2 regions of the Streptomyces sp. NPDC026246 genome follow, and region 1 is predicted to be linked to the other one. Evidence: predicted binding sites of a transcription regulator. Region 1 holds the regulator's gene; the other holds the start of a gene.
The links. The regulator HrcA, encoded in region 1, represses chaperone genes, less so after heat shock. The targets are predictions, from matches to a motif close to TTNGCACTCNGNNNNNCNGAGTGCNAA.
Positions count from the first base shown of each region.

Region 2: a site for HrcA is predicted at 11,901-11,927, ahead of groES (co-chaperone GroES). Genes of this name have one in related genera too.

Region 1 covers NZ_JBVHPJ010000002.1:359,360-374,655, forward strand. The annotation lists gene ACZ4M5_RS05750 (S41 family peptidase) at 1-1,672, opposite strand, end outside; gene ACZ4M5_RS05755 (hypothetical protein) at 1,718-2,269, opposite strand; gene ACZ4M5_RS05760 (16S rRNA (uracil(1498)-N(3))-methyltransferase) at 2,395-3,135, opposite strand; gene ACZ4M5_RS05765 (nitronate monooxygenase) at 3,132-4,202, opposite strand; gene dnaJ (molecular chaperone DnaJ) at 4,370-5,503, opposite strand; gene hrcA (heat-inducible transcriptional repressor HrcA) at 5,503-6,519, opposite strand; gene ACZ4M5_RS05780 (MBL fold metallo-hydrolase) at 6,692-7,423, shown strand; gene ACZ4M5_RS05785 (DUF3097 domain-containing protein) at 7,455-8,264, shown strand; gene hemW (radical SAM family heme chaperone HemW) at 8,596-9,828, opposite strand; gene ACZ4M5_RS05795 (SpoIIE family protein phosphatase) at 9,856-11,937, opposite strand; gene ACZ4M5_RS05800 (AMP-dependent synthetase/ligase) at 12,214-14,088, opposite strand; gene lepA (translation elongation factor 4) at 14,353-15,296, opposite strand, start outside.
Region 2 covers NZ_JBVHPJ010000003.1:94,724-110,019, forward strand. The annotation lists gene tsaE (tRNA (adenosine(37)-N6)-threonylcarbamoyltransferase complex ATPase subunit type 1 TsaE) at 1-231, shown strand, start outside; gene ACZ4M5_RS08635 (hypothetical protein) at 407-577, shown strand; gene ACZ4M5_RS08640 (hypothetical protein) at 645-1,208, opposite strand; gene tsaB (tRNA (adenosine(37)-N6)-threonylcarbamoyltransferase complex dimerization subunit type 1 TsaB) at 1,322-1,975, shown strand; gene rimI (ribosomal protein S18-alanine N-acetyltransferase) at 1,972-2,478, shown strand; gene tsaD (tRNA (adenosine(37)-N6)-threonylcarbamoyltransferase complex transferase subunit TsaD) at 2,471-3,574, shown strand; gene ACZ4M5_RS08660 (hypothetical protein) at 3,571-3,828, shown strand; gene ACZ4M5_RS08665 (beta-xylosidase/alpha-l-arabinosidase) at 3,859-6,165, opposite strand; gene ACZ4M5_RS08670 (LacI family DNA-binding transcriptional regulator) at 6,351-7,433, shown strand; gene ACZ4M5_RS08675 (LCP family protein) at 7,578-8,624, shown strand; gene ACZ4M5_RS08680 (THUMP-like domain-containing protein) at 8,776-9,969, opposite strand; gene ACZ4M5_RS08685 (polysaccharide deacetylase family protein) at 10,087-11,040, shown strand; gene ACZ4M5_RS08690 (polysaccharide deacetylase family protein) at 11,076-11,834, shown strand; gene groES (co-chaperone GroES) at 12,074-12,382, shown strand; gene groL (chaperonin GroEL) at 12,499-14,124, shown strand; gene ACZ4M5_RS08705 (hypothetical protein) at 14,321-14,854, shown strand; gene ACZ4M5_RS08710 (SDR family NAD(P)-dependent oxidoreductase) at 14,930-15,296, opposite strand, start outside.

The DNA.
Region 1 (15,296 bases):
AGGGCACGATGCGGTCGGCGAGGCCGTCCAGGTCGATGCGCGTGGTCGGGGTGCCCTCGCTGTCGGGGGTCTCCTCCCGGTCGGGCGTCTCGAAGGAGCGGCCGTGCCGCTGCGGGCCGAACGGGGAGGGCGTGGTGGCCGCGAGGGTGATCAGGTGCGGCCGGGCGCCCTCCACGAAGGCCAGGTCGAAGACGTGCTCGTCGTAGACCGGGTCGAAGGCGCGGGTCGACAGGAAGGCGAGGTGCTTGCCGTCGGCCGTGAACGCCGGCGCGTAGTCCTGGAAGCGCAGCGGGGTGGCCTCGGTGACCGACAGGTCGGTGGTGTTGGCGAGCTTCAGCTGGCTCAGGGGGCGCGGGCCGGGGTGGGACCAGGCGAGCCAGGCCGAGTCGGGGGAGAAGACCAGGCCGGACATGTCGCCGTCCTCGCTGCGGTCCACCGTCCGCACCTCGCCGGTCTCCCGCTCCACCAGCAGCAGACGCCCGTCGTGGGAGGCGACGGCGGCACGGCTGCCGTCGGGCGCCATGGCGAGGTCCAGCACCCGTCCGAGCTGCCCGGCGGCGAGCCGGCGCGGGGTGGCGCCCGGGGCGAGGCCGGTGGCGGGCGCGAACTCCAGGGCGTCGTCGCCCTCGGCGTCCGTCACCCACACCACCCACTCCTCGCCGTCGGCGCGGAACGTGCGGGGCAGGCGGGCCCGGACGCCGGGCGTCGCGGCGAGCGCGCGGGCCGGGCCGGAGCGGTGGGTGACCCAGTGCACGGAGCCGCGCACGGACACGGCGCTGCCGCGGGCGGTGTGGTCGGGGGACGCCGAGCCGAACCAGCGGGAGGCGTTCACCGTGAACGGCTGGAGGTCGACGCGCTGCCCGCCGAGGCGCACGTCGAGCCGGCGCGGCTCGGATCCGTCCAGGTCGTCGAGCAGCCACAGTTCACCGGCGCTGGAGTAGACGACGCGGCTGCCGTCGGTCGCGGCGTGCCGGGCGTAGAAGCCCCCGAGGGGGGTGTGCCGGCGCAGGTCGGAGCCGTCGGCGAGGGAGGAGTACAGGGCGCCCGTGCCCTCGTGGTCGGAGAGGAAGCCGACCCGGTCCCCCACCCACAGCGGGTACTCGATGTTGCCGTCGAGGTCCTCGTGCAGCCGCACGAACTCCCCGTCGTCCTCGCGGTCGATCCACAGCTTGCCCGCGGTGCCGCCGCGGTAGCGCTTCCACCAGGCCGCCTCGCGGCCCATCGGCGCGGACAGCAGCACGGTGTGCGGGCCGTGGGCGACGTCCCCGACGGGTCCGTAGGGCAGGGTGGCGGCCGGGCCGCCGTCCAGCGGCACGGCACGGGCCCAGGTGCGGCGCAGGCTGGCCTGCCCCTCGGTGCTGATCGCCAGGACCTCGCCCCCGGCGGTCCAGCCGCGCACCTGCGTCTTCAGGCTGCCCCAGTACGTCAGTCTCCTCGCCGGGCCGCCGTCGACCGGGGCGATGTGCACCTCGGGGGCGCCGTCACGGGTGGAGGTCCAGGCGACGGTGGTGCCGTCGGGCGAGATCCGGGGCTGGGTCACCGGCACGTTGTCGGCGCTGGCCCGCCAGGCCCGGCCGCCGTCGAGCGGGGCGAGCCACACGTCGTCCTCGGCGGTGAAGGCGACCAGGTCACCGTGCACATGGGGGAACCGGAGGTAAGCAGGCGATGTCACCCGATCACCCTATGCAGGGACGCCGTCGCGCGGACAGGGTTCGGATCACTTGCCCTCGACGGGGCGGCAGTCCGGGTAGCGGTCGCACCAGATGGTCTGGGTGACCGTCACGGTGACGGCCGGTCCGGGCTGCCCGTTCCCGCCCCCGCCGACCGGCGGCGGGCTGGTGCGGTCGCAGTCGCCGAGCCCGTCGACCGTGAACCAGGTCTTGCCGTCGACCTTCGCGGTGATGGTGCCGCGCACGCAGGCGCCCTCGACGGCGTGGGTGACCCGGCCCGTGACGTCGATGTCCTTGCCGTCCTTCGTCTCCCCCTGGCAGTCGACCGAGGCGACGGTCCGCTCACCGGACCCGCCCGCCGACGGCGACGCCTTGCCGCCGTTGCCGTAGGAGGCCGTGCAGGTCAGCCAGCGCACGCCCGCCTTCTGCCGGTTCAGCTCCTTGGTCACGGTCTCGTCGACGGTGTACGCGACGGACGCGGAGCTGATGCCGCCGGGCTCGCACGCGACGGCACCGCCCACGGCGACCACCGCGAACACCGCCGCCACCGCCGTGCGACGCCCCCGCGACCCCCGCCGAATCCTCCTGAATGCCCCCATCATGGGGGCAGCCTGCCACCGACGGGGTCGGCGCGGTAGGGCGCAAAGGCGTCAACCGCGCAGCGGAAGCCGCTCCTGAGGCTCCGTCAGATCCCCCTCGGGGCAGTGCCTCCCGAGCGAGGAGGTCAGGACCAGCGGCCCGTGCGGGCGAGGAGTACGGAGGCCGCCGCCGTACCGGCCGTCGACGTGCGCAGCACGCTGGGCCCGAGGCGGTACGCCCCGGCCCCCGCTTCCTCGAACAGCGCCAGCTCCTCGGGCGACACGCCCCCTTCGGGGCCGACGACCAGCACGATCTCGCCGGTGGACGGCAGAGCCGTCGTCGCCAGGGGCTCCTCGCCGCTCTCGTGCAGCACGGCCGCGAAGTCCGCCCCGGCGAGCAGCGCGGCGACCTGCTTGGTGGTCGCGGCGTTCGCGACCTCGGGGAAGCGCACCCGGCGGGACTGCTTGCCGGCCTCGCGGGCCGTCGCCCGCCACTTCGCCAGGGCCTTGGCCCCGCGCTCGCCCTTCCACTGCGTGATGCACCGCGCGGCGGCCCAGGGCACGATCGCGTCGACACCGACCTCGGTCATGGTCTCGACGGCCAGTTCGCCCCGGTCGCCCTTGGGCAGGGCCTGCACGACGGTCACCCGGGGCTGCTCCGCCGGCTCCTCGCTCACCGAGTCGAGCTGGACGATCAGCCGGTCCTTGCCCTCGGTACCGAGCACGACGCAGTCCGCCCACCGTCCCGCGCCGTCCGTGAGGACGACGTCCTCGCCGGCCCGCAGCCGCTTCACCGAGACGGCGTGCCGCCCCTCGGGCCCGTCGAGCACGTACCGGCCGCCGCCGCCCGCCCGGAAGTGCTCGACCACGAACACCGGCGCGGTCATCGCGCACCCCCCGCCAGCGCCGCACGGGCGGCGGCGAGTTCCCCGGCGAGCACTTCGACCAGATGCCCGGCGGGCATCTCCCGCGCCATCCGGTGCCCCTGCCCGGCCCACAGCGCCATCCCCTGGGCGTCGCCCGCCTTGGCGGCGGCCTTGCGCAGCGGCGCGGTGAGGTGGTGGACCTCGGGGTAGGCGGCGGGCGCGTAGGGGCCGTGCTCGCGCACGAACCGGTTGACGAGGCCGCGGGCCGGGCGGCCCGTGAAGGCCCGGGTCAGTTCCGTGCGGACGAAGAGGGGATTGGTCAGGGCCTGCTTGTGCAGGGCGTGCGCACCCGACTCGTGCGTGGGGACGAAGGCCGTGCCGAGCTGCGCGGCGCCGGCCCCCGCCGCGAGCACGGCGGCGATCTGGCCGCCGCGCATGATGCCGCCCGCGGCGACGACCGGGATGGTGACGGCCTCGCGCACCTGCGCGACCAGGGAGAGCAGTCCGATGCCGCCGCCGTCGGCCTCGGGGGTGTCCCGGTGGGTGCCCTGGTGGCCGCCGGCCTCGACGCCCTGCGCGATGACGCCGTCCGCGCCGGCCCGCTCCACGGCCCGGGCCTCGTCCGGGGTGGTCGCGGCGGCCAGGACGAAGGTCCCGACGCGGTGCAGGGTGTCGATCACCTCGCGGTCCGGGACGCCGAAGTGGAACGACACGACCGGCACGGGGTTGTCGCGCAGCACGACGAGTTTGGCCTCGAAGCCGTCGTCGCGTCCGCTCTCGGGGTCGCCGAGCTCGGTCTCGTACCAGGTCGCCTCACCGGCCAGCTGGTGGGCGTAGACGTCCACGGCGGCGGGGTCGGCGAGATCCGGGTGCGGCATGAAGACGTTGACGCCGAACGGCCTGCCCGTGAGGCTCTTGAGCTGCTTGATCTCCTGGTACATCCCGTCGGCGGTCTTGTACCCGGCGGCGAGGAACCCGAGCCCGCCCGCCTCGCACACGGCGGCGGCGAGCTGCGGCACGGAGATGCCGCCCGCCATGGGGGCCTGCACGATCGGGAGCGGGAAGAGATCGGTCAGAGCGGAGGACATGACCGCATGTTGTCACGTCCTCCGCGCCCGTCCGAAACCGGCCTGCCGTGTGGCATAGACCAGAGGAATGCCCGCTTCCGCAGCCGCGCTCGACGGCTGCGCCAACCCTCTCCCGGCGGCGCCGTCGACGCCGCTCCGGGTCTCCGTCAGTCGCTCCGGTCGCGGGCTCAGCGCCCGTTGAACGCGTCCTTCAGCCGCGAGAACAGCCCCTGCTGGCCCGGCTGGAACTGGCCCGTGGGGCGCTCCTCGCCGCGGAGCTTGGACAGTTCGCGCAGGAGGCGCTCCTGCTCGGGGTCCAGCTTGGTCGGGGTCTGGACCTCGACGTGCACGATGAGGTCGCCGCGCCCGCCACCGCGCAGGTGCGTGACACCACGGCCGTGCAGCGGGATCGACTGACCGGACTGGGTGCCGGGGCGGATGTCGACCTCCTCCAAGCCGTCCAGCGTCTCCAGCGGCACCTTCGTGCCGAGGGCCGCCGCCGTCATGGGGAGCGTGACCGTGCAGTGCAGGTCGTCGCCGCGCCGCTGGAACTGCGCGTGGGGCAGCTCGTGGATCTCGACGTAGAGGTCACCGGCCGGACCGCCGCCGGGGCCGACCTCGCCCTCACCGGCGAGCTGGATGCGCGTGCCGTTGTCCACACCGGCCGGGATCTTCACCGTGAGCGTCCGGCGGGACCGGACACGGCCGTCACCCGCGCACTCGGGGCACGGCGTCGGGACGACCGTGCCGAAGCCCTGGCACTGCGGGCAGGGGCGCGACGTCATGACCTGGCCCAGGAAGGACCGGGTGACCTGCGAGACCTCACCGCGGCCGCGGCACATGTCACACGTCTGGGCGGAGGTGCCCGGGGCCGCGCCCTCGCCGTTGCAGGTGTTGCAGACGACGGCGGTGTCGACCTGGATGTCCTTGGTCGTACCGAAGGCGGCCTCGTCGAGCTCGATCTCGATACGGATCATCGCGTCCTGGCCGCGGCGGGTGCGCGAGCGCGGTCCGCGCTGCGACGCCGTGCCGAAGAAGGCGTCCATGATGTCCGAGAAGTTCCCGAAGCCACCGGCTCCGAAGCCGCCCGCGCCGCCGCCGGCCTGCGAGAGCGGGTCGCCGCCGAGGTCGTAGACCTGCTTCTTCTGCGGGTCCGACAGCACCTCGTAAGCGGCGTTGATCTCCTTGAACCGCTCCTGGGTCTTCGGATCGGGGTTGACGTCCGGGTGCAGCTCGCGGGCGAGCCGCCGGAAGGCCTTCTTGATCTCTTCCTGCGACGCGTCGCGGCGCACGCCGAGTACGGCGTAGTAGTCCGTGGCCACTACGACTCCGCCAGGATCTGTCCGACGTACCGTGCCACTGCGCGTACCGCTCCCATCGTTCCCGGGTAGTCCATGCGGGTCGGTCCGACCACGCCGAGCTTGGCGACTGCCTCGCCGCCCGAACCGTAGCCGACCGACACGACGGACGTGGAGTTGAGTCCTTCGTGGGCGTTCTCGTGACCGATCCGTACGGTCACGCCCGGATCCTTCGCCTCGCCGAGCAGCTTGAGGAGCACGACCTGCTCCTCCAGCGCCTCCAGCACGGGCCGGATCGTGAGGGGGAAGTCATGACCGAAGCGGGTCAGATTGGCGGTGCCGCCGATCATCAGCCGCTCCTCGTTCTCCTCGACGAGCGTCTCCAGGAGTGTGGAGAGCACCGTGGAGACCGTACCCCGGTCCTCGTGCTCGAACGCCTCCGGGAGATCCTCCACCAGACTCGGCACATCCGCGAAACGGCGGTTCGCCACGCGGCTGTTGAGGCGCGCGCGCAGATCCGCGAGCGAGGCCTCGCCGAAAGGCGCCGGGCAGTCCACCACGCGCTGCTCGACCCGCCCGGTGTCCGTGATCAGCACGAGCATCACCCGCGCGGGCGCGAGGGCCAGCAGCTCCACGTGCCGCACGGTCGAGCGGGTCAGCGACGGGTACTGCACGACGGCGACCTGGCGGGTGAGCTGCGCGAGCAGCCGCACCGTGCGCGCCACGACGTCGTCGAGGTCGACGGCGCCCTCGAGGAAGTTCTGGATCGCGCGCCGCTCGGGCGCGGTCATCGGCTTGACTCCGGCGAGCTTGTCGACGAACAGCCGGTAGCCCTTGTCGGTGGGGATCCGCCCGGCGCTGGTGTGCGGCTGGGCGATGTACCCCTCGTCCTCCAGGGCCGCCATGTCGTTGCGCACGGTCGCCGGGGAGACGCCGAGGTTGTGCCGCTCGGTGAGGGCCTTGGAGCCGACCGGCTCCTCGGTGCCGACGTAGTCCTGGACGATGGCGCGCAGCACTTGCAGTCTGCGTTCACTGAGCATCGCGCACACCTCCAGAAGTCGTCCGCCCGTTGCCCGCCGTTCGCGGCCTGGCACTCTGCGCGTGCGAGTGCCAGCATTCCCCGGCCCAGTGTACGGCGGTGGGGTACGCCCCCGGCAAGGCTGGTCGTGCGCCGTCGCGCCGCGGGGCGGGGCGCACCGCTAGCGTCCCGGTATGACGGTGACTTGGGAAGACCTCGGGTGGGAGCGCGTGGCCGCGGGTGTGGGACGGTGCAGGCTGCCGGTGTGGGACTGCACGATCGGGCTGGTCGTCGGCGAGGGGGCGGTCCTCATGATCGACGCGGGGTCGAGCCTCACCGAGGGCGCGCGGCTGGGCGCGCAGGCGCAGGCGCTCACCGGTCGGCGTGTGACACATCTCGCGCTGACCCACCCGCATTTCGACCACGTTCTCGGTGCCGGGGCGCTTCCCGGCACCGAATCCTTCGGCGCGGTGGGCGTGGACGCGGTGCTGTCGCGGGCGCGGGACCGCGAGGAACTGCGCGAGGACGCGGTGCGCCAGGGCCTGGCGGCCTCCGCGGCCCGGGAGGCGGCGGAGCGGCTGGCTCCGCCCGGGCACCTGGTCTCCGGCGATTGGACCCTGGACCTGGGCGGCGGCCGGCAGGTGCTGCTGGCGAACGTGGGTCCGGGGCACACCGCGCACGACCTGGCCGTGCTGGTGCCGGGCGATCCCGAGGTGGTGTTCTGCGGCGACCTGGTCGAGGAGTCGGGTGAGCCGCAGGCGGGTCCGGACGCCGTGCCCGCGCAGTGGCCGGCCGCCCTGGACCGCCTGCTCGCCCTGGGCAGCGAGGACGCGCTGTACGTGCCCGGTCACGGAGCGGTGGTGGACGCGGCGTTCGTCCGCGCCCAACGCGACGCGCTGGCCGCGCGTTTCGGCGTGTCGTCGTGAGCGTCCGGCGGGTTTCCCTATCGTCGTGCGAATGCGCCAGTACTCGACCGATCTGACCCCGCCGTGGAAGAAGCCGAAGCCGGTTCCCGAGGTCCCGGCCGAGCCGGGCCTGGTGGTGGAGGAGCCGGGGACCGGGTTCTGCGGGGCGGTGATCCGCTGCGAGGCGGGCACGGTGACCCTGGAGGACCGCTTCGGCAAGCACCGGGTCTTCCCGATGGAGCCGCGCGGCTTCCTGCTGGAGGGCAGGGCGGTGACGTTGGTCCGCCCGGCGCCGGGCGCTCCGGCCCGCCCCGCCCGCACGGCCTCCGGCTCGGTGGCGGTCCCCGGCGCACGCGCCCGCGTGGCCCGGGCGGGCCGCATCTACGTCGAGGGGCGGCACGACGCCGAGCTGGTGGAGAAGGTCTGGGGCGACGACCTGCGCATCGAGGGCGTGGTCGTGGAGTACCTGGAGGGCGTGGACGACCTGCCGTCCATCGTCGACTCCTTCGCACCCGGCCCGGACGCCCGCCTCGGCGTCCTGGTCGACCATCTGGTGCCGGGCTCGAAGGAGTGGCGCATCGCCGAGTCGGTGACGAGCGAGCACGCGCTGGTCGTGGGCCACCCGTACATCGACGTCTGGGAGGCGGTGAAGCCGTCGGCCCTGGGCATCGCGTCCTGGCCCCGGGTCCCGCGCGGCCAGGACTGGAAGACGGGCGTGTGCCGTGCGCTGGGCTGGCCGGAGAACACGGGCGCGGCCTGGCAGCGGATCCTGTCGGGCGTCCACTCGTACAAGGACCTGGAGCCGGAGCTGCTGGGCCGCGTGGAAGAACTGATCGACTTCGTGACGGCACCGGCGGACTGAGCCGCCCGGGGCCCCCGCCCGCACGCCCTCCCGGCAGCCGCCGTCCGCCACCGGGCCCGGCAGCCCCGCCGCCCTCAGCCACGCCGGCCCACGGGGATCGGCGCACCGGTCCCCCCAGCCGCGCCGCCGCACCGAGTCCGGCAGGCCCGTCGCTCTCCGCCGCGCCGCTCCGCCGCATCCGGCACGCCCGTCCCGCGGCCGCTCCCTGCAGTCCACCGGGTCCGGCACACCCATCGCGCCCCGCCCCGTCGCTGCACCGGGACCGGCACGCCCGTCCCGCGGCGGCTCCCTGCAGACCGCCGCGTCCGGCAGGCCCGCGCGGCAGCCGCCGTCAGTCGACCAGGTCCCGCACCACGCCGTCCGCCAGCAGCCGGCCGCGCAGGGTCAGTACGGCCCGGCCCTGCTCGTACGGCCCGGCGTCCAGGAGTCCGTCCGACAGCGCCCGGCGGGACGCGGCCAGGCCCTCCTCCCGCAGCAAGGACAGCGGCACCCCGTCCCGCAGCCGGAGTTCGAGCAGGATCCGCTCCACCCGCCGGTCCTCCTCGCCGAGCAGCTCCCGCCCGGCCCCGGGCGACCTGCCCGCCGCGAGCGCGGCCGCGTACGCGCCGGGGTGCTTCACGTTCCACCAGCGCACGCCGCCCACGTGGCTGTGTGCCCCGGGTCCCGCGCCCCACCAGTCGGCGCCCCGCCAGTACAGCTCGTTGTGCAGGCACCGGCCCGCCTCGGAGGTCGCCCAGTTCGACACCTCGTACCAGTCGAACCCGGCACCGGAGAGCACCTCGTCGGCGATCAGGTACCGGTCGGCGTGGACGTCGTCGTCGGTCATCGGCACCTCGCCGCGGCGGATCCGCCGCGCGAGCTGCGTGCCCTCCTCGACGATCAGGGCGTACGCGCTGACGTGGTCGGGTCCGGCGCCCAGCACCGCGTCCAGGGAGGCCCGCCAGTCGTCGTCGGACTCCCCCGGCGTGCCGTAGATCAGGTCCAGGTTCACGTGCTCGAACCCGGCCGCCCGGGCCTCCGCGACGCAGGCCTCGGGCCGCCCGGGCGTGTGGGTGCGGTCCAGCACCTTCAGCACGTGCTGCCGCGCGCTCTGCATGCCGAAGGAGATCCGGTTGAAGCCGCCCTCGCGCAGGGCCGCCAGATACGCCGGGTCCACCGACTCGGGATTCGCCTCGGTCGTGATCTCGGCGTCCTCCGCGAGTCCGAACTCCTCGCGGACCACCCGCAGCATCCGGACCAGGTCCTCGGCGTCCAGCAGCGTCGGCGTGCCCCCGCCCACGAACACCGTCCGCACGGCCCGCGGGTCGTCGCCCAGCACCTTGCGGGCCAGCCGGACCTCGTCCACGAGCGTCCCGGCGTAGTTGTCACGCGAGGCGAGCACGCCGCCGGTGCCGCGCAGCTCGGTCGCCGTGTAGGTGTTGAAGTCGCAGTAGCCGCAGCGGGTCGCGCAGTAGGGGACGTGCAGGTAGAACCCGAGGGGGCGGTCGGCGGCCCCGGCGAGCGCGGACGCGGGCAGCGCGCCGTCGGCGGGGACGGGATCGCCGTCGGGGAGTGCGGAAGGCATGCCTTCCATTGTCCAGCACCGGCGGGCTCACTCCGCCTGGAGCACCAGCAGCGCCAGATCGTCCGCCGGGGGCCGCTCCCCGAAGTCGTGCACGAGCTGCTGGATCCGCTCGGCTATCGGCTCGGCCCCGAGCCCGGCACACCCGGCCAGCGCCGCCGCGAGCCCGTCCCCGTCGTCGAACTGCCGGGAACCGGAGCGGCGCTCGGTCACGCCGTCGGTGACGCACAGCAGGGTGTCCCCGGGGCGCAGGTCGAAGCTCTCGCTGGTGTACGTGGCGTCCTCGACGACGCCCAGCAGGGTCTGCGGCTGCGCGCAGGGCTGGACCCCGCCCCCCGCCCCGAGCAGCAGCGGCAGGGGGTGCCCGGCGGAGGCGACCGTGCAGTGGACCCCGCCGTCGAAGGGGATCAGTTCGCCGTAGAGCAGGGACAGGAAGCGGGTCTGGGGACCGTCGCCGGGCGGGGTCGGGCGCGCCCCCGCGGCCACCAGCGCCCGGGCCGCCGCGTCGGCGGCCTCGGTGGCGTCGTCGAGCAGCAGCTGGTTGAGGCGGTCGAGGACGTCGGCGACGCGGTAGCCCTCGCGGGCCAGCAGGCGCAGCCAGGGGCGGGCCAGGCCGATGACGACGGCCGCCTCGGGGCCCTTGCCCTGGACGTCGCCGACGGCGAAGCACCAGCGGCCGTCTCCGGCCGGGAACAGGTCGTAGAAGTCGCCGCTGGGGCCGCCCTTGTCGCAGGGCTCGTAGACGAGCGCGCTGCGCACGCCGGGGATCTCGGCCACGGCGCCGGGCAGCAGCCCGCGCTGGAGCACGGCGCTGATGGTGGCCTGGCGCGCGTACTGGCGGGCGGCGCCCACGGCGAGCGCGACCCGGCGGCTGAGGTCCTCGACGAGGCCGGTGATCTCGTCGGGGAAACCGGACGTCCCCGCCCGCCCGACGACGAGCGTGCCCAGTGGCCGCCCCCCGGCGACCAGCCGGTACGCCAGGGCCGCACCGGGTTCACCGAGGGCCTCACCGGGCCAGTGGTAGGCGGCGGGCCCGGCGCGGGACGGGTCGGACGGCTGCGGCGGCTCCTTCTCCAGGGCCCGGCGCAGTTCCTCGACGCGGTGCTCGCTGCCGTGCCAGACCCGGGTGGGGCCGGGCCCGTCCGCGCCGCTCCAGCCGCCGGTGGCCTCGTCCTCCATCCACATCGCGCACCAGTCGGCGAGCCGTGGCACGATCAGCTGTCCGGTGAGGGCGGCGACCAGGTCCTCGTCGAGCTGTCCCGCGAGGAGGTCGGAGGCCTCGGCGAGGAACGACAGCGCCCCGCGGCCCAGCCAGCCGTCGTCCTGTTCCTCGTGCCGCTCCCAGCGCTCGCCCGGGCCGGCCGGATCGCGCGGTCCGGCCGGGCCGTCCGCGTGCGGTGCATCGTTCCGCCGGGTCCGCTCCCCGGGCCCGGCGGGCCCCGGCGGCCCGGGGGCGAGGCTCTCCGCGACCCGCAGGTCGCGCGCCAGCGCGTGCTCCCCGGCGTACGCCTCGGCCTGTGCCTCCGCCTCGCACCCCGCCGCGGGCAGCCGTGCCCACACGGTCTTGCGGCCGGTGCGGTAGGTGATCCCCCACGCCTCGGACAGCGCGCCGACGAGCCGCAGGCCGCGCCCGTACTCGGGCGGTTCGTGGGACGGGTCCGGTCCGGCGCCGCGCGGGGCGCGGGAGGGGTGGTGGTCGCAGACCTCCACGACCAGCGCGACCGTGTCCGGCGCGTCGCCCTCCAGCCGGCACTCCAGCTCGACGTCGGTTCCGGCGTGCACGACGGCGTTGGTGACGAGTTCGCTGACGACGAGCCGCGCGTCGGCGGCCAGGCGCTCGCCGAGGTGCTCGGCCCCGGGCAGGCCCGACGCCGTCCACTCGGCGAAGGCGGTGCGCAGCAGGCTGCGGGCGGCGCCCGGCGCGAGGGAGCTGCCGGGCAGTGTGGCGTGCGCCCGCGCATGGGTCACCGCGAGCGCCTGCGCGGCGGGCGCGGGCTCCCCGGCGGCGGGCTCGGCGAGCCCCTCCTGCGCGGGCACGGACGGCTCCCGGGCATGCGCAGGCGCCTGCGATGCACGGGAGACGGTCTCCCGTTGCGTCGGAATGGCCCCCATGGGCGGCTCCCCGGGCAGTTCGTACGAATACGCCACAGTCGATGCCGACAGGGTGACAGACCGGCCACGCCCATAAGCGCGGAGTTACCGAAGAAGGCCGTCATGAGTGAGAAGAGTGCTACGGATGTGGTCGAAGAACGGTCGAAAGACGGTCGGATCCGAGCATCGGGGCGTCACCACCCGCCCGCCCCGCCGGACGGGAGGGCGAACGGCCGGGGCACGACGAAGGGCCGGCGCCTGTACGGCGCCGGCCCTTCGCGGGTCAAGCAGGGCGTGCTACGCCTCGCGGGACCCCTCGTACATCTCGTCGATCAGATGCTTGTACTCCCGCTCCACGACCGGCCGCTTCAGCTTCAGGCTCGGCGTGATCTCGCCGTGCTCCACGTCGAGGTCCCGCGGCAGCAGCCGGAACTTCTTGATGGTCTGCCACCGCTGCAGGCCCTCGTTGAGCTGCTTCACGTACCCGTCGACCATCTCGACGGTGGCGGGCGCCGCGACGATCTCCGCGTACGACTTGCCCTCCAGGCCGTTCTCGGCCGCCCAGGCGGTGATGGCGGCCTCGTCGAGGGCGATGAGGGCGGTGCAGTAGTTCCGGTCGGCGCCGTGCACCAGGATGTTCGACACGTACGGGCACACCGCCTTGAACTGTCCCTCGACCTCCGCCGGGGCGATGTACTTGCCGCCCGAGGTCTTGATGAGGTCCTTCTTGCGGTCGGTGATGCGCAGGTAGCCGTCGGCCGACAGCTCCCCGATGTCGCCGGTGTGGAACCAGCCGTCCGGCTCCAGCACCTCGGCGGTCTTCTCGGGCAGGTTGTGGTAGCCCTCCATGATGCCGGGGCCGCGCAGCAGGATCTCGCCGTCGTCCGCGATGCGCACCTCCGTGCCGGGCAGCGGCTTGCCGACCGTGCCGGTGCGGTAGGCCTCGCCCGGGTTGACGAACGACGCGGCCGAGGACTCGGTGAGGCCGTAGCCCTCCAGGACGTGGATGCCGGCACCGGCGAAGAAGTAGCCGATCTCGGGTGCCAGGGCGGCCGAGCCGGACACACAGGCCCGCAGGTTGCCGCCGAAGGCCTCCCGGATCTTGGCGAACACCAGCGTGTCGGCGACCTTGTGCTTCGCGTTCAGCCCGAAGGGCACGGTCGCGGTCCCGGTGCGCCGGAAGTTGTCCTGCGAGACCTTGGCGTACTCGCGGGCGACCTCGGCGGCCCACTGGAAGATCTTGTACTTGGCTCCGCCGCCCGCCCGGGCCTTGGCGGCGACCCCGTTGTAGACCTTCTCGAAGATGCGCGGCACGGCGGCCATGTACGTCGGCTGGACCACCGGCAGGTTGTCGATGATCTTGTCGACCCGGCCGTCCACGGCGGTGACGTGCCCGACCTCGATCTGCCCGGAGGTGAGCACCTTGCCGAAGACGTGCGCGAGCGGCAGCCACAGGTACTGCACGTCGTCGCCGCTGACCAGTCCGGTCGCGGCGATGGCCTTGGCCATGTACGACCAGTTGTCGTGCGGCAGCCGCACGCCCTTGGGGCGGCCGGTGGTGCCGGAGGTGTAGATGAGCGTGGCGAGCTGGTCCTTGGTGATGGCCCCGACCCGCTCCTTGATCAGCTCGGGTTCCTTCTCAAGCCGGGCGGCGCCGCGCTTCTCCAGCTCGTCGAGGGTGAGGATCCAGTCGGCGCTCTCCGCGCCGGCCGGGTCCACGACCACGACATGGGTCAGCTCGGGCAGCTCGGCCCGCTTCTCCTTGGCCTTGGCCAGCTGCTCGGCGTTCTCCGCGATGAGCACCCGGCTCTGGGAGTCCGACAGGATGTATGCCGACTCGTCGGCGTTGGTCTGCGGATAGACCGTGGTGGTGGCGGCGCCTGCGCACATGATGCCGAGGTCGGCCAGGATCCACTCGATGCGGGTGCTGGAGGCCAGGGCGACACGCTGCTCGGGCTGCACGCCCAGTTCGATCAGGCCCGCGGCGATGGCGTAGACCCGCTCGGCGGCCCGCGCCCAGGTGAGCGACTTCCACTCGTCCGGCCCCTCGCCCGAGGGCGCGGGAACCGGATACCGGTAGGCCTCGGCGTCCGGCGTGGCGGCCACGCGCTCCAGGAAGAGGCCCGCCACGGAGGGCGGACGGTTCTCGATCAAGGTCTGTGTGTCGCTCACGACATCCTCCGGGCCCGCGACAGCGCGGCTGGCTCAGGTGCGGCTGGTTGGTCCTCACGAGCTGCAGGTCACGCCTGTTGTTTAACTGGTGAGTAACTATCGAGCAGGGGATCAGAGTAAAGGTCGGCCGGTTCCTGCGTAAGGGGCCGCGGCCTGTCACTTCGTACAGAGAGCTACCCCGTGGACGCACCGGGGCCCGCCGCACTTTCGCACGACGGGCCCCTGTTCTACCCGGTTTGCGGTGTAACCCGCGGTAATCGGCGGTTACTTCTTGACCTTGCCCGACCCCGCACTGTCATCGCTCGACAGGACCGCGATGAACGCCTCCTGAGGAACCTCCACGGAACCGACCATCTTCATCCGCTTCTTGCCCTCCTTCTGCTTCTCCAGCAGCTTCCGCTTCCGGGAGATGTCACCGCCGTAGCACTTGGCGAGGACGTCCTTGCGGATGGCGCGGATGGTCTCGCGGGCGATGACCCGCGAACCGATGGCGGCCTGGACCGGCACCTCGAACGCCTGCCGCGGGATGAGCTCCTTGAGCTTGGCGACGAGCCGGACCCCGTAGGCGTACGCCTGGTCCTTGTGGGTGATCGCCGAGAAGGCGTCCACCTTGTCGCCGTGCAGCAGGATGTCCACCTTGACCAGGCTGGAGGTCTGCTCGCCGGTGGGCTCGTAGTCGAGCGAGGCGTAGCCGCGGGTCTTGGACTTCAGCTGGTCGAAGAAGTCGAACACGATCTCCGCGAGCGGCAGCGTGTAGCGGATCTCGACCCGGTCCTCGGAGAGGTAGTCCATGCCGAGCAGGGTGCCGCGCCGGGTCTGGCACAGCTCCATGATCGAGCCGATGAACTCGCTCGGCGCGAGGATGGTCGCCCGCACGACCGGCTCGTACACGTCCGAGATCTTGCCCTCGGGGAACTCGCTCGGGTTGGTGACCGTGTGCTCGCTGCCGTCCTCCATGAGGACGCGGTAGACCACGTTCGGGGCGGTCGCGATCAGGTCGAGCCCGAACTCGCGCTCCAGCCGCTCGCGGATCACGTCCAGGTGCAGCAGGCCCAGGAAGCCGACGCGGAAGCCGAACCCGAGCGCGGCGGAGGTCTCCGGTTCGTAGACCAGCGCGGCGTCGTTGAGCTGCAGCTTGTCCAGGGCCTCGCGCAGCTCCGGGTAGTCCGATCCGTCCAGCGGGTACAGGCCCGAGAAGACCATCGGCT
Region 2 (15,296 bases), on a different contig from region 1:
CTCTCCGGCGGGCTGGACGAGATGGAGGACCTCGACCTCGACGTGTCGCTGCCCGACTCGGTGGTCGTCGTCGAATGGGGCGAGGGCAAGGTCGAGGAGCTGACCGAGGACCGGCTCCAGGTCGTCATCCACCGGGCGGTGGGCGACACGACCGACGAGGTCCGGCAGCTGACCGTCACCGGCGTGGGGGAGCGCTGGGCCTCGGCCGACCTGAGCGTTCTCACCGCCTAGCAGCGGCACGCCAGGCGGGCGCCCGGCGGACGGGCAGGACCCTGTGATCTTCGGATGAACGTTCCGACAAGACGTCGGCAAGATGTTGCGCTCGGCCCGTCGTGCGTGGTCACATGGTACCCAGCTCGTAGTTAGGTGTACCTAACTTCCGCCCCCGCCGCTTCAGGAGGCGTCCATGTCGGCTACAGAGAGCAAGGGGCGGCCGCTGCCGTTCACGGTCGCCGGGGTGCCCATGCGCGACCTGCTGGCGGCCTGCGAGGCGGCGGCGCTGATCTCCACACCGCCGCGCGCCCCCGAACCCGGTTTCGCCGGGCCCGCCGGCGACCACCACCGGGACGCCGCCTAGTCCGAGCGGTCCCCTGGTCCCGGTGGTCAAGCCGGCCCCGCGGGTCCGCCGTTCGGACGACCGCTGCCTAGCGGACGACCACGACCTTGCGGCCGATGGTCGCGAAGGTCCACATCGCCGAACCGTCCACCCGCGACTCGCGGATCCCTCCCGTGCGCGCCTTCGGCGGGGGCGCCGCGGCGGCCTTCGCCTCGTCCACGGCCGCGCTGAAGCCCACGACCACGCCGTCCACGCTGGTGAAACGCACGACGTGCTCCACCGGGATGCCGTCCGAGCCGGTGACCGTGCCCGAGCGGGACGTCACCGCGTAGCGGCCGGGGGCCGGGTCCACCGCGCTCGGGTCGACCTCGAAGGTGCGCGCCACCTCGCCGTTCGCGCCGACCAGCCACACCCGGTCGCGGCGCAGCGAGTACACGACCCGCGCGCCCTCCCCGGACCTCTCCGGCAACGCGGTGGGGTCCCGCTGCACCCGCGGCGCCTTCGACGTACCGGCGGCCGGTGCCGCGCCCGTCCCGGCGGCGCGGGCGGCGCCGGCCGGGAGGGCCTCGGCCGCCTGGTGGGCGAGGTAACCGACCGTGGCGAGCGCCGCGGCGGTGAGCGCGGCCACGATTCCCGAGCTGCTGGCTGCCACCGGCGCCCACCTCACGTCGTACGTCGCTGTCGTGACGGTAGGTGACGGTAGCAGCAGGTGACGGCCCGGCAGGTACGTCCGACACGGGGCCCGGGGAGCCGTAGGCTGTTTGCGTGCTCTTGCTCGCTCTGGATACCGCCACGCCCGCTGTCACCGTCGCGCTGCACGACGGCGAGGACGTCATCGCCTCGTCCAGTCAGGTCGACGCGCGGCGGCACGGGGAACTGCTGCTGCCGGCGATCGACCGCGTGCTCACCGCGGCCGGACTGAAGCTCGACGCGGTCACCGGGATCGTCGCCGGGATCGGCCCCGGCCCGTACACCGGGCTCCGGGTCGGTCTGATGACCGCGGACACCTTCGGGCTCGCCCTCGGCGTCCCCGTGCACGGCGTGTGCACGCTGGACGGCCTCGCCTACGCCGCCGACCTGGACGGCCCGTTCGTCGTCGCCACCGACGCCCGCCGCAAGGAGGTGTACTGGGCGCGCTACGCCGACTCGCGCACCCGCCTCACCGACCCGGCCGTCGACCGGCCCGCCGACATCGCCGAGCAGGTCGCGGGCCTGCCCGCGGTCGGCGCCGGCGCGCTGCTCTACCCGGACACCTTCCCCAAGGCGCACGAGCCGGAGCACGTGTCCGCCGCCGCCCTGGCCCGGCTGGCCGCCGAGCGGCTCGCCGCGGGCGAGGAACTGCCCGCGCCGCGGCCGCTGTACCTGCGCCGCCCCGACGCCCAGGTCCCCAAGAACTACAAGGTGGTCACCCCCAAGTGACCGGAGCCGAGACGTGCGCGCTGCGCGAGATGCGCTGGTGGGACATCGACGCCGTGCTGGAGCTGGAGCGGGAGCTGTTCCCCGAGGACGCCTGGTCCCGGGGCATGTTCTGGTCCGAACTGGCCCACGCCCGCGGGCCGGAGGCCAACCGCCGGTACGTGGTCGCCCAGAGCGGCTCCCGGATCGTCGGATACGCCGGGCTGGTCGCCACCGGTGACCAGGCCGACGTGCAGACCATCGCCGTCGCCCGCGAGCGGTGGGGCACCGGTCTCGGCGGCCGGCTGCTCGCCGAGCTGCTGCGGGCGGCCACCGCCTTCGAGTGCGCCGAGATCCTGCTGGAGTGCCGCGTGGACAACGTCCGCGCGCAGAAGCTGTACGAGCGCTTCGGCTTCGAACCCATCGGCGTCCGGCGCGGCTACTACCAGCCGGGGAACGTGGACGCCCTGGTGATGCGCCTGACCGCCCCCGAGAACTCCGCACAAGGAACCGAGATCAATGGCTGACGAACCCCTCGTACTGGGAATCGAGACCTCCTGCGACGAGACCGGCGTCGGCATCGTCCGCGGCACCACCCTGCTGGCCGACGCGATCGCCTCCAGCGTCGACGAGCACGCCCGCTTCGGCGGCGTCGTCCCCGAGGTCGCGAGCCGTGCCCACCTGGAGGCGATGGTCCCCACCATCGACCGCGCGCTGAAGGAGGCGGGCGTCAGCGCCCGCGACCTCGACGGCGTCGCGGTCACCGCCGGGCCCGGCCTGGCCGGCGCCCTGCTGGTCGGCGTCTCGGCGGCGAAGGCGTACGCCTACGCCCTGGGCAAGCCGCTGTACGGCGTGAACCACCTCGCCTCCCACATCTGCGTGGACCAGCTGGAGCACGGCCCGCTGCCCGAGCCGACGATGGCGCTGCTGGTCTCCGGCGGCCACTCCTCGCTGCTGCTGTCCGCGGACATCACCTCCGACGTCCGCCCGATGGGCGCCACCATCGACGACGCCGCCGGTGAGGCCTTCGACAAGATCGCCCGGGTGCTGAACCTCGGCTTCCCGGGCGGCCCGGTCATCGACCGGTACGCCAAGGAGGGCGACCCGAACGCGATCGCCTTCCCGCGCGGCCTGACCGGCCCCCGCGACCCGGCCTACGACTTCTCCTTCTCCGGGCTTAAGACGGCCGTGGCCCGCTGGATCGAGGCCAGGCGGGCGGCAGGCGAGGAGGTGCCCGTACGCGACGTGTCGGCCTCGTTCCAGGAGGCGGTCGTGGACGTGCTGACGCGCAAGGCCGTCCGCGCCTGCAAGGACGAGGGCGTCGACCACCTGATGATCGGCGGCGGCGTGGCCGCCAACTCCCGGCTGCGCGCGCTCGCCCAGGAGCGCTGCGAGGCGGCCGGGATCCGGCTGCGGGTCCCGCGGCCCAAGCTGTGCACCGACAACGGCGCGATGGTCGCCGCCCTCGGCGCCGAGATGGTCGCCCGCAACCGCGCCGCGTCGAGCTGGGACCTGCCCGCCGACTCCTCCCTGCCGGTGACCGAACCGCACGTCCCGGGCAACGGCCACGCCCACGACCACGACCACGTGCACGAGGTCAGCAAGGAGAACCTCTACTCGTGACGGTCGCCCTGATGTGGGAGGCGCGGGCCGTGCCCGGGCGGGGCGAGGACCTGCTCGGCTGGGCCCGCGCCCAGGAGCTGCCCCGCGCGCCGCTGCGCCGCGAGACCCTGCGTGCTCCCCAGGACCGGGTGCTGGTCATCACCTGGTGGGACGCGCCGTACGACGCGGACCTGCCCGAACTGCCCGAGCCGGACCGGGAGCTGGTCGCCCGGGCGGTGCACCGGTGGCGGTTCGAGTCGGTGGACGAGGGCTGACCGGCAGCCGCTCCATCGCCCCCCTGAGGCTCACTCCGCCTCCGCCACCTCCGTCTCGCACCGCAGCCGCCGCCCGGTCCCGGTGACCCGGACCGGACCCGTGAGCGTGAGCTGTGCCGTGTGGCGTACGTCCGTGCTGGACGCCGCCAACCGTAGGTCGAGGACGCCCGGCTCCACCACCCTGCGGCCCGAACGGTCGGTGAACGCCGACAGGTCGGTGTGGAAGCGGAACGTCACGCGGGCCGCCGCGCCGGGGGAGAGCGCCACGCGCCGGTAGCCGACCAGGCGGACGTCGGGCCGGGTCACCGAGGCCACCGGGTCGTGCAGGTACAGCTGCACGACCTCCGCCCCCTCCCGCTCGCCGGTGTTGCGGACCGTCACGGACAGGTCGCAGGCGCCGTCCGTACCGATCTGCGCCTCGCCGCACGTCACGTCCTCCCAGGTGAACGTCGTGTACGAGCGGCCGTGGCCGAAGGCGTACAGCGGGGTCGGGTCGAGGTTGCTGACCTCTCCCGCGAGGCCGAGGGGTGGCTGGAGGTAGGTCCAGGGCTGGCCGCCGGGCACCCTGGGCACACTGACGGGCAGCCGGCCCGAGGGGTTCACGCGGCCCGACAGGACGCCCGCGACGGCCGGTCCGCCCTCCTCGCCCGGGAAGAAGGCCTGGACGACGGCGCCCAGCCGCCCGTGCCAGCGGCCCAGCGCGTAGGGGCGGCCGGTCAGCAGGACCAGCACCACCGGAACGCCGGTGGCCAGGAGCGCGTCCAGCAGATCGCCCTGGGCGCCCGGCAGGGCGAGATCGGTGGCGTCGCAGCCCTCGCCGGAGGTGCCCCGGCCGAACAGGCCCGCCCGGTCGCCCAGCACCGCCACGCACACGTCGGCCTCGGCGGTGCGGGCGACGGCCTCCTCGAAGCCGGCCCGGTCCGGGTCGGTCACGTCGCAGCCCTGCGCGAACGTCACCTTCGCGTCCGGCAGTTCGGTGCGCAGCGCCTCCAGGACGGTGGGGATCTCGATGCCGGCCGGCACGCCGGGGTGGTGGGTGAGGACGTGGGAGGGGAAGGAGTAGCAGCCCAGCATGGCCAGAGCGTCCGCCGCCCGGGGACCCACCACCGCGATCCGGGTGCCGGAGGCCAGCGGCAGCAGCCCGCCGGGGTTGTCGAGCAGGACGACGGACTCCTCGGCCAGGCGGCGGGCCAGGGCCCGGTTGCCCGGCGGGTCCAGGCTGACCGGGCCGTCGGGCTCGGTGTCCCAGTCCTCGTCCAGCAGGCCCAGTTCGCACTTCTGGAGCAGGACGCGGCGGGCCGCGCGGTCCACCAGTTCCTCGGGGACCCGGCCGGAGCGGACGGCGTCGAGCAGCGGCGGGCCGTAGCACTTCAGCGTGGGCAGTTCGACGTCGATGCCGGCCGCGAGGGCCGCGTGGGCCGCTTCGGCCGGGGTGCCCGCGACCCGGTGCAGGGTCTGCAGGAAGCCGATGCCGAAGTAGTCGGCGACGACCGTGCCGGTGAAGCCCCACTCCTCGCGCAGCAGCCGGGTGAGCAGCTCGGGGTCCGCGGAGGCCGGGAGGCCGTCGGTCTCGGTGTAGGCGGCCATCACCGAACGCGCCCCGCCCTCGCGCAGGGCCATCTCGAACGGCGGCAGGGTGACGTCCGCGAACTCGCGCAGGCCCGCCCGGACGGGGGCGAGGTTGCGGGCGCCGGCCGAGGAGGCGTACCCGGCGAAGTGCTTGAGCGTGGCGACGACCCCGGCCGACTCCAGCCCCCGCACGTAGGCCGCGCCGACCGTGCCCACCAGGTACGGGTCCTCGCCGATGGTCTCCTCCACCCGGCCCCAGCGCGGATCGCGGACGACGTCCAGCACGGGCGCGAGGCCCTGGTGCACACCGACCGAGCGCAGGTCCTCGCCGATGCGGCGGGCCATCTCCTCGACCAGCGGCGGATCGAAGGTGGCGCCCCACGCCAGCGGGACGGGGTAGGCCGTGGCCTGCCAGGCGGTGAAACCGGCCAGGCACTCCTCGTGCGCGATCGCCGGGATGCCGAAGCGCCCGGCGGCGGCGATCCGCCGCTGGGCACGGGCCAGGGCCCGCGCGCCGAGCACCGGGTCCACGGGGGCGGTGCCGAAGGGGCGCGTGAGCTGGCCGAGGCCGTGGGTGATCAGCTCGTCCCAGTCGTACGCGACGGTCATGTCGTGCTGGTGCGGCGCCACCCCCTCGCCGTCCGTCTCGGCGCCCACCCACACCCCGTACAGCTGGGCGGTCTTCTCCTGGAGGGTCATCCGGGACAGCAGGTCGTCGACGCGGGCGGCGGCGGGCAGGGCGGGGTCACGCCAGGGCGCGGTGGTCATGAAGCTCCTGTCGGGTGGACGGACGGCCCTCTCACGAACGGTGCTCACGAGCGCGTGAACGGTGCTGTGCCGATCTCTCCCGCACCCGCTACTACGAATGTTTCGAGCTGTACTTCGAATGTTCCGGGAACCTATGGCGCTCCGAGGGCTTCGTCAAGAGGTGCCGCAGGGATACGATCGCCGCCATGACTTCCCCCGAGCCGGTTGAAAGCCGGACGCAAACCCGGACGCAGAACCGGACGCGGGGGCGCACCGCGCAGACCGCGACGCTCGCCGAGATCGCCCGCGAGGCCGGTGTCTCGGCACCGACTGTTTCGAAAGTGCTCAACGGTCGCACCGACGTCGCCGCGGTGACCCGGGCCCGGGTGGAGGAGCTGCTGCGTGCCCACGGCTACCGGCGCCGGCGCGCCGAGGCGACCCGCTCCCCGCTCCTCGACCTGGTCTTCCACGAGCTGGAGAGCGCCTGGGCGATGGAGGTCATCCGGGGCGTGGAGAACGTGGCCCGGGACGCCGGGCTGAGCGTGGTGCTGTCGGAGAGCGCCGGGCGGCTCACCCCCGGGCGGAGCTGGGCCGACCAGGTCGCGGCCCGGCGGCCGCACGGCGTGGTCCTGGTGCTGTCCGGGCTCGACGCGGCGCAGCGGGCGCTGCTGACCAGCCGGTCCATCCCGTTCGTGGTGATGGACCCGGCCGGCGACCCCGGCGCCGACGTGCCGTCGATCGGCGCGACCAACTGGCAGGGCGGCCTCGCGGCCACCCGGCACCTGGTCGACCTCGGGCACCGCAGGATCGGGGCGGTCAGCGGGCCGTCGCAGATGATGTGCAGCCGCGCCCGGGTGGACGGCTACCGGGCCGCGCTGGAGACGGCCGGGCTGCCGGTGGACCCGTCCCTGATCGTGGCCGGGGACTTCCACCACGAGACCGGCTACCGCCGGGGTCTGGAGCTGCTGCGCCGCCCGGACCGGCCGACCGCCGTCTTCGCCGGGAACGACCTGCAGGCGCTCGGGCTCTACGAGGCCGCCCGCGAGCTGGGTCTGCGCATCCCGGAGGACCTGAGCGTGGTCGGGTTCGACGACCTGCCGGTGGCGCGCTGGGTGGGGCCGCCGCTGACGACCGTGCGGCAGCCGCTGACGGAGATGGCCGAGGCCGCGGCCCGGCTGGTCCTCGACCTCGGGCGCGACCAGGAGGCCGCCGCGGCCACCCGGATCGAGCTGGCGACGAGCCTGGTGGTCCGCAGCAGCACGGCGGCGCCCGCTTCGGCCGGAGGATGACGTGGTGCCGGGGGGCGAGCTGAAGAGAGCCGCGCACTTCGAAGCAAGTCGAGGTGCTGGTCGAAACTTTCGGCCGATCTCCGCAATCTGAGAATTTCCCAAGAAAGCGCGGCTCGGACTCCCTGGCCGACATTATTCGGACTTATGTTCCTGGGCGTGACGGAACGCGACGGGGAGGGTGAAGCGGTGCGCCGGCGCCCGAACCTGTCCAGGACCGCGGCCGTGGTCCTGGCGGGCGCGCTGGTGCTGGGCGCCGCGGCGGCGGGCTGGGCCTACCGGCACCTCGACGACAACATCACCGGCGTCGACATCGACCACGCGCTGGGCGACGACCGCCCGCCGAGGCCGCTCGGCTCGCCCGTGCCGTCGGGCTCCGCGCCGCCCGCCGAGGCGCTCAACATCCTCGTGCTGGGCTCGGACTCGCGCAGCGGCGAGGAGAACCGCCGGCTCGGCGGCGGCGACAGCTCCGGCGCCCGCTCCGACACGGCGATGGTCGTCCACCTCGACGCCGGACGGACCGGCGCCACGGTGGTCAGCATCCCGCGCGACACCCTCGTCACCCGCCCCTCCTGCCCGGCCCCGTCCGGCGGGTCGACGGCGGTGGCGTACGGCTCGATGTTCAACAGCGCGTACGAGGTGGGCGGTCCGGTGTGCGCGGTGAAGACCGTCGAGGCGATGACGAACGTGCGGATGGACCACTACCTGGAGATCGACTTCTCGGGGTTCGCCCGGCTGGTCGACGCGCTCGGCGGTGTCACCGTCACCACCGAGGAGGACATCTCCGACGACGACAGCCATCTGCACCTGAAGGCCGGCACCCACCACCTCGACGGCGACCGGGCCCTCGCCCTGGCCCGCACCCGGCACGGCATAGGCGACGGCAGCGACCTCGGCCGCATCGGCCTGCAGCAGAAGCTGGTGAAGGCCCTGCTGGAGCAGATCGCGGCCGAGGACCTGCTCACCGACCCCGCGAAGCTCTACCGGGTCGCCGACGCGGCGACCGCGGGCCTGACCACGGACACCGGCCTGGACTCCCTGGCGGAGCTGAGCCGGCTGGGCCGGAGCCTGCGGGGGCTGTCGGCCGACGCGGTCCGCACGGTCACGATGCCCGTGGTGCCGGCCCCCGCCGACCCCAACCGGGTGGTCGCGGACGAGCCGGCGGCCGGGAGGCTCTGGGAGTCACTGCGGTGACCGGCGGGAACGCGGCCGCGGAAAGAACCCGTGGCCGGCGTCCTGCCGGCCACGGCCGGGCCACCGCCTGAGGGCCCGGCGCCGCCCGGCCGCCGGCCGACGCGCGACGAACGGGAGCGGCAACCGCTGCTGCGCCGAGCAGACCCGACCGTCAGGCCGGGTGCCCGACGAGCATGGCCGGGGCGCCGGCGACCCGGGTCAGGAACACCGTCGCCGCGTGCGGACCCTGCGGCTTGACCTTGCGGCGCAGCTCCTCCGGCTCGACCGCCGAGCCCCGCTTCTTCACCGTCAGCGTGCCCACCCGCCGCTCCCGCAGCAGGGCCTTGAGCTTCTTGACGTTGAAGGGCAGATGGTCGGTGATCTCGTAGGCGGTGGCGTACGGGGTCGGGTGCAGGGTGTCGGCCGTGACGTAGGCGATGGTCGCGTCGAGCAGTCCGCCGCCGACCTCCTCGGCAACCTCGGCGACCAGGTGGGCGCGGATGACCGCGCCGTCCGGCTCGTAGAGGTAGCGGCCGGGCGGGCGGACCTCCGGGTCGGGCAGGCCGCGCGAGAGCAGGCTGCGCGGGCCCGGCAGCAGGGTGGCGCGCACGGCTCCCGGGCCCGGCGCCAGGGGGGCGCGTCCCGCGCCCGGGCCCGTGCCGAACCACAGCACCGCCTCCTTCACGTCCCCGCCGTCGGAGATCCACTCCGCCTCGGCGTCCTGCGGGACCGCCTCGTGCGGGATGCCCGGAGCGACCTTCAGCGCGGCGTGCGGCGCCCGGCGGGCGGCGGCCACCGCCCAGGACAGGGGCGGCGAGTAGGCCTCGGGGTCGAAGATCCGGCCCCGGCCGCCGCGCCGGGCGGGGTCGGCGAAGACGGCGTCGTACCCGGCGGTGTCCACGTCCGTGACGTCCGCCTCGCGCACCTCGATCAGGTCGGCCAGACCCAGCGCCCCGGCGTTGGCCCGGGCCGCCTCGGCCGTGCGGGGGTCCCGGTCCACGGCCAGGACCCGGATCCCCGCCCGGGCCAGCGCGATCGCGTCGCCGCCGATGCCGCAGCACAGGTCGGCGACCGAGGTCACGCCCAGGGCGGCCATCCGCCCGGCCCGGTAGGCGGCCACGCTCGCCCGGGTCGACTGCTCCACCCCGTTCGGCGTGAAGAACATCCGCCGGGCGTCCTCCGCGCCGAACTTCACCACCGCCCGCTGCCGCAGCCGCGCCTGCCCGAGCGCCGCCGACACCAGCTCGGCCGGGTGCTCGCGCCGCAGCCGGGTCGCCACCGCCAGCTCCTGCGCCGGGTCGGTGTCGCGCACCTCGTCGAGGAGGGCGCGGCCTTCGGGGGTGAGGAGGGGTGCGAGGTCGTTCACCGGATCATTGTCGACCACGACCGGCCCGACGGGGGTGTGGGCCAGTCGGTGGACCGTGGGGGAGCGGCCGCGGTGTCGGGGCCGGTTCGTCCGGGCGGGCTGCGAGGATCCCGCTCCATGCGAGCAGTCGTACAAAATGACAAAAGCCGGGCGCACGGCGGTCAAAGCGACAAGAGCCGGGCCTACGGCGGTCTGCGGATCGGTCTCGCCGTGCTCGCCCTGGCCGCCATCGCCTCGGGCTGCGCGCAGGGGGGCGACAGCGGAGTCGTCCCGGCCGGCGGCCAGCAGCCCCTGAAGGCACCCCCGGCCCGCGCCCTGGACTCCTACGCCTCCAAGCTGCGCTCCGCCCACACCGCCCGGGTCGCCGCGGCCCGCCGGTGGGGACTGCGCGCCGTCCCGCTGTCCGCCCCGCCGGCCCCCGAGCGCAAGCCCAGGATCAAGACCCGCAAGGGCTTCGAGGTGGACGACCACCGGGAACTGGCGCTGCCGCCCGTCTTCACCCGGGTCCCCACCCGCGACAAGGTCGTCTTCCTCACCATCGACGACGGTGCCGAGAAGGACCCCTCGTTCCTGCGGATGGCACGTGAGCTGGGCGTCCCCTACACGGCGTTCCTCAGCGGCTACCTGGTCAAGGACGACCCCCGCTACTTCCGCCGCATGCAGGCCGAGGGCGTCGTCCTGAACAACCACACCCTGCACCACCCGAACCTGCGCGGCATGACCCACCGGGCGCAGAAGCGCGAGATCTGCGGCATGCAGGGCTACATCGCCGAGCGCTTCGGCAAGCGCCCCACTCTCTTCCGCCCGCCCTACGGCAGCTACGACCGGTCGACCCTGCGCGCCGCCAAGGCCTGCGGCATCGAGCACGTCCCCCTGTGGAACGAGGAGGTCTTCGCCGACCACTGGGAGTACCGGGAGGCGGACCGCGACCTGCGCCCGGGAGACATCGTGCTGACGCACTTCCGGGGCCGCGACGAGTGGAAGGGCACGATGCCCGACATGCTCCGCCGCTTCCTGAACAAGGTCACGGCCGAGGGATACGCCGTGGGGCGGCTGGAGGACTACCTGTGAGGCGGCGGGCGGCCGCCCTGTGCGCGGGTCTGGCCCTGCTCGCGGGCTGCGCCACGGCACCGGGGGAGCGCCCGGGCGACGCCGACGGCCGGGCCCCGGCGACGAGCCGCTCGACCATGGCGGGCGGGACACCGGCCGACGGCCCCCGGGCAGCCGACGGCCCCCGGGGACCGGACCTGCCGCCCGTCGTCGACCACGTCGCCACCCGCGACCCGGTCGTCTTCCTCACCTACGACGACGGCGCCGAGCGCGACCCCCGGTTCGTCGGCCTGGTCCGCGAACGACGGCTCCCCGTCAGCCTGTTCCTCACCGACAGCGTCGTGGGCCCCGGCTACGCCCACTTCGCCCGGCTGCGCGCGGTCGGCGCCTCCCTGCAGAACCACACGCTCGACCACCCCGCCCTGCGCGGACTGCCCTACGCCGGCCAGCGCGCGGAGATCTGCGGCCAGCAGCACAAGCTCCGGGCCCGGTTCGGTGTCCGGCCCCACCTCTTCCGGCCGCCCTACGGCACCTACGACACGACGACCCTGCGCGCCGCAGCCGACTGCGGCATCCGCGCGGTCGTCCTGTGGCGCGCGTCCCTGGACGGCGACGGGGAACTGGACTACCGCCGGGGCGGGCGGCGGCTGCGGCCGGGCGACATCGTCTCGGTGCCGTCCGGCGACACCGACTCCCTGACGCTCGCCGAGCGGACGCGGCGCCTGCTGCGCGAGATCGACCGCCGGGGGCTGCGGGTGGGGCGGCTGGAGGACCACCTTGAGGACCGCCCGGAGGGCCACCTTGGGCCACCTTGAGAACCGCCTGGAGGACCACCTGGGGAGCGCGCGGGAGCGGTCGGCCGACCGACGCGCCGCGGGCAATTAGCAGTCCGCTTGACCGAGTGCTAATCGCAGTCATAGTCTCGGGTCTGGCACTCCCCCCTGGAGAGTGCCAACACAGCGACGGGCAGGTCCGGCACCCGCGACGACGGATCCACCTGGTCGCCACCTCAGACAGTTAACCCCGTGAGATCTCCGAAGGGGGAGGTCGGATCGTGACGACCACCAGCTCCAAGGTTGCCATCAAGCCGCTCGAGGACCGCATCGTGGTCCAGCCGCTCGACGCCGAGCAGACCACCGCCTCTGGCCTGGTCATCCCGGACACCGCCAAGGAGAAGCCCCAGGAGGGCGTCGTCCTGGCCGTGGGCCCGGGCCGCTTCGAGGACGGCAACCGTCTTCCGCTCGACGTCTCCGTCGGCGACGTCGTGCTCTACAGCAAGTACGGCGGCACCGAGGTGAAGTACAACGGCGAGGAGTACCTCGTCCTCTCGGCCCGCGACGTGCTCGCGATCATCGAGAAGTAATTCACCCGAAGCACCTTGCTTTGAACTGCGCCCCTGGCCCCCGCGATCGCCAATAAGCCGGGCGCCCGGGGCGCAGTTGCCGTTACCCCAGATTCCGGAAGAGGGCTCACGCTCCCATGGCGAAGATCCTGAAGTTCGACGAGGACGCCCGTCGCGCCCTCGAGCGCGGCGTCAACAAGCTTGCCGACACGGTCAAGGTGACGATCGGCCCCAAGGGCCGCAACGTCGTCATCGACAAGAAGTTCGGCGCCCCCACCATCACCAACGACGGTGTCACGATCGCCCGCGAGGTCGAGATCGAGGACCCGTACGAGAACCTCGGTGCCCAGCTGGTCAAGGAGGTGGCGACCAAGACCAACGACATCGCGGGTGACGGTACGACCACCGCGACCGTGCTCGCCCAGGCGCTCGTGCGCGAGGGCCTGAAGAACGTCGCCGCCGGTGCCTCCCCGGCCGCCCTGAAGAAGGGCATCGACGCCGCCGTCAAGGCCGTCTCCGACGACCTGCTCGCCTCGGCCCGCCCGATCGACGAGAAGTCCGACATCGCCGCCGTCGCCGCGCTGTCCGCCCAGGACCAGCAGGTCGGCGAGCTCATCGCCGAGGCCATGGACAAGGTCGGCAAGGACGGTGTCATCACCGTCGAGGAGTCCAACACCTTCGGCCTGGAGCTGGACTTCACCGAGGGCATGGCCTTCGACAAGGGCTACCTGTCGCCGTACTTCGTGACGGACCAGGAGCGCATGGAAGCCGTCCTGGACGACCCGTACATCCTCATCACGCAGGGCAAGATCTCCGCCATCGCGGACCTGCTGCCGCTGCTGGAGAAGGTCATCCAGGCCAACGCCTCCAAGCCGCTGCTGATCATCGCCGAGGACGTCGAGGGCGAGGCCCTGTCGACCCTGGTCGTGAACAAGATCCGCGGCACGTTCAACGCCGTCGCCGTGAAGGCCCCCGGCTTCGGCGACCGCCGCAAGGCGATGCTGCAGGACATGGCCGTCCTCACCGGCGCCACGGTCGTCTCCGAGGAGGTCGGCCTCAAGCTCGACCAGGTCGGCCTGGACGTCCTCGGCTCCGCCCGCCGCGTCACCGTCACCAAGGACGACACCACGGTCGTCGACGGCGCCGGCAACAAGGAAGACGTGCAGGGCCGCGTCGCCCAGATCAAGGCCGAGATCGAGACCACGGACTCCGACTGGGACCGCGAGAAGCTCCAGGAGCGCCTCGCGAAGCTGGCCGGCGGCGTGTGCGTCATCCGCGTGGGTGCCGCCACCGAGGTCGAGCTCAAGGAGCGCAAGCACCGTCTGGAGGACGCCATCTCCGCGACCCGCGCCGCGGTCGAGGAGGGCATCGTCTCCGGTGGTGGCTCCGCCCTCGTCCACGCCGTCAAGGTCCTCGAGGGCAACCTCGGCAAGACCGGCGACGAGGCCACCGGTGTCTCCGTGGTCCGCAAGGCCGCCGTCGAGCCGCTGCGCTGGATCGCCGAGAACGCCGGCCTTGAGGGCTACGTCATCACCTCGAAGGTCGCCGAGCTCGACAAGGGCCAGGGCTTCAACGCCGCCACCGGTGAGTACGGCGACCTGGTGAAGGCCGGCGTCATCGACCCGGTGAAGGTCACCCGCTCCGCCCTGGAGAACGCCGCCTCCATCGCCTCCCTCCTCCTCACGACCGAGACCCTGGTCGTCGAGAAGAAGGAAGAGGAGGAGCCGGCCGCCGCGGGCCACGGCCACGGCCACGCCCACTGAGCCGATCCGCTCCCACGGAGCCCCGGTCCCCCAAGGGACCGGGGCTCCGCCCGTTCGCGAGCAGCGCCGGCCGTCGGAGCGACCGCGTGCCGTGGTGACCACCGCCCGACGCGTGGACGCACAGGAAGCAGCAACCCGCACACGAAGGGAACGACGAGATGACCTGTCCCGTGCCGAGGCGGACCAAGGGCCACACGTGAAGGCGCCCGGTGCCCTTGTGCTCGTCGTGCCCCTCGCCCTCGCCCTCGCCGGATCGGCCGGCTGCAGCATGACGGATGACAAGGCCGGCGGGGTCCCCTCCGCCGGCACGAGCACCTCCGCCGAGGCCGCGGACTCGTTGGAGAGGGTGTCGAGGGACCTCTACGACCTGATCGGCGTGAAGGGGAAGGCGTCCGACAGCCGCGCCGGTGTCACGGACTGCTCGGACAAGGACCCGGAGAAGTACTTCCGGGTGTTCCATCCGTGGAGCTTCTATCCGGTGTCCGCCGCCGAGTTGGGCCGGGCCATGGAGCAGCTCAAGGAGGAGTTGCCCAAGCACGGTTGGAAAGTCGTCTCGTACGGGCCGGACACCAGCATGAACAAGAACATGAACCTGGTTGCCGACCATGACGGGAAGAAGGTGAGCGTGAAGATCGTGGCGATGGCGAAGGACGATCCGCCGCAGCTCAGCTTCGATCTCGTCTCCGGCTGCTACAAGACCCCGGACGGCACGAAGGTCGAGCACTTCTGACGAAGGGGGCGCGTGGGGCGGGCCGCCGCCCGGGAGGGAGGCCGGCGGGCGGCTGCCGCGTGTGCCGTCAGCGGGTCACTGCGGCCCGTACTTCCGCCCCGTACGGGAGGAGACGGCCCCCAGCACCCCCCGCGGCACCAGCTTCGCCGCGCCCATCAGCGCCTTGTAGCGCGGGTCGGGGATGGACAGGGTCTTGCCGCGGGCGAGGTCCTGCAGCGCGGCCGCCACCAGCTTGTCCGCGTCGAGCCACATCCAGCCGGGGATGTTGTCCGTGCCCATGCCGGCCCGCTCGTGGAACTCGGTGCGGACGAACCCGGGGCACAGCGCCATCAGCCGCACCCCGCTGCTGCCCAGGTCCCGCGCGACGCCCTGGGTGAACTGCACGACCCACGCCTTGGAGGCGCTGTAGGTCCCGCGCGGGACGAAGGCCGCGACCGAGGCG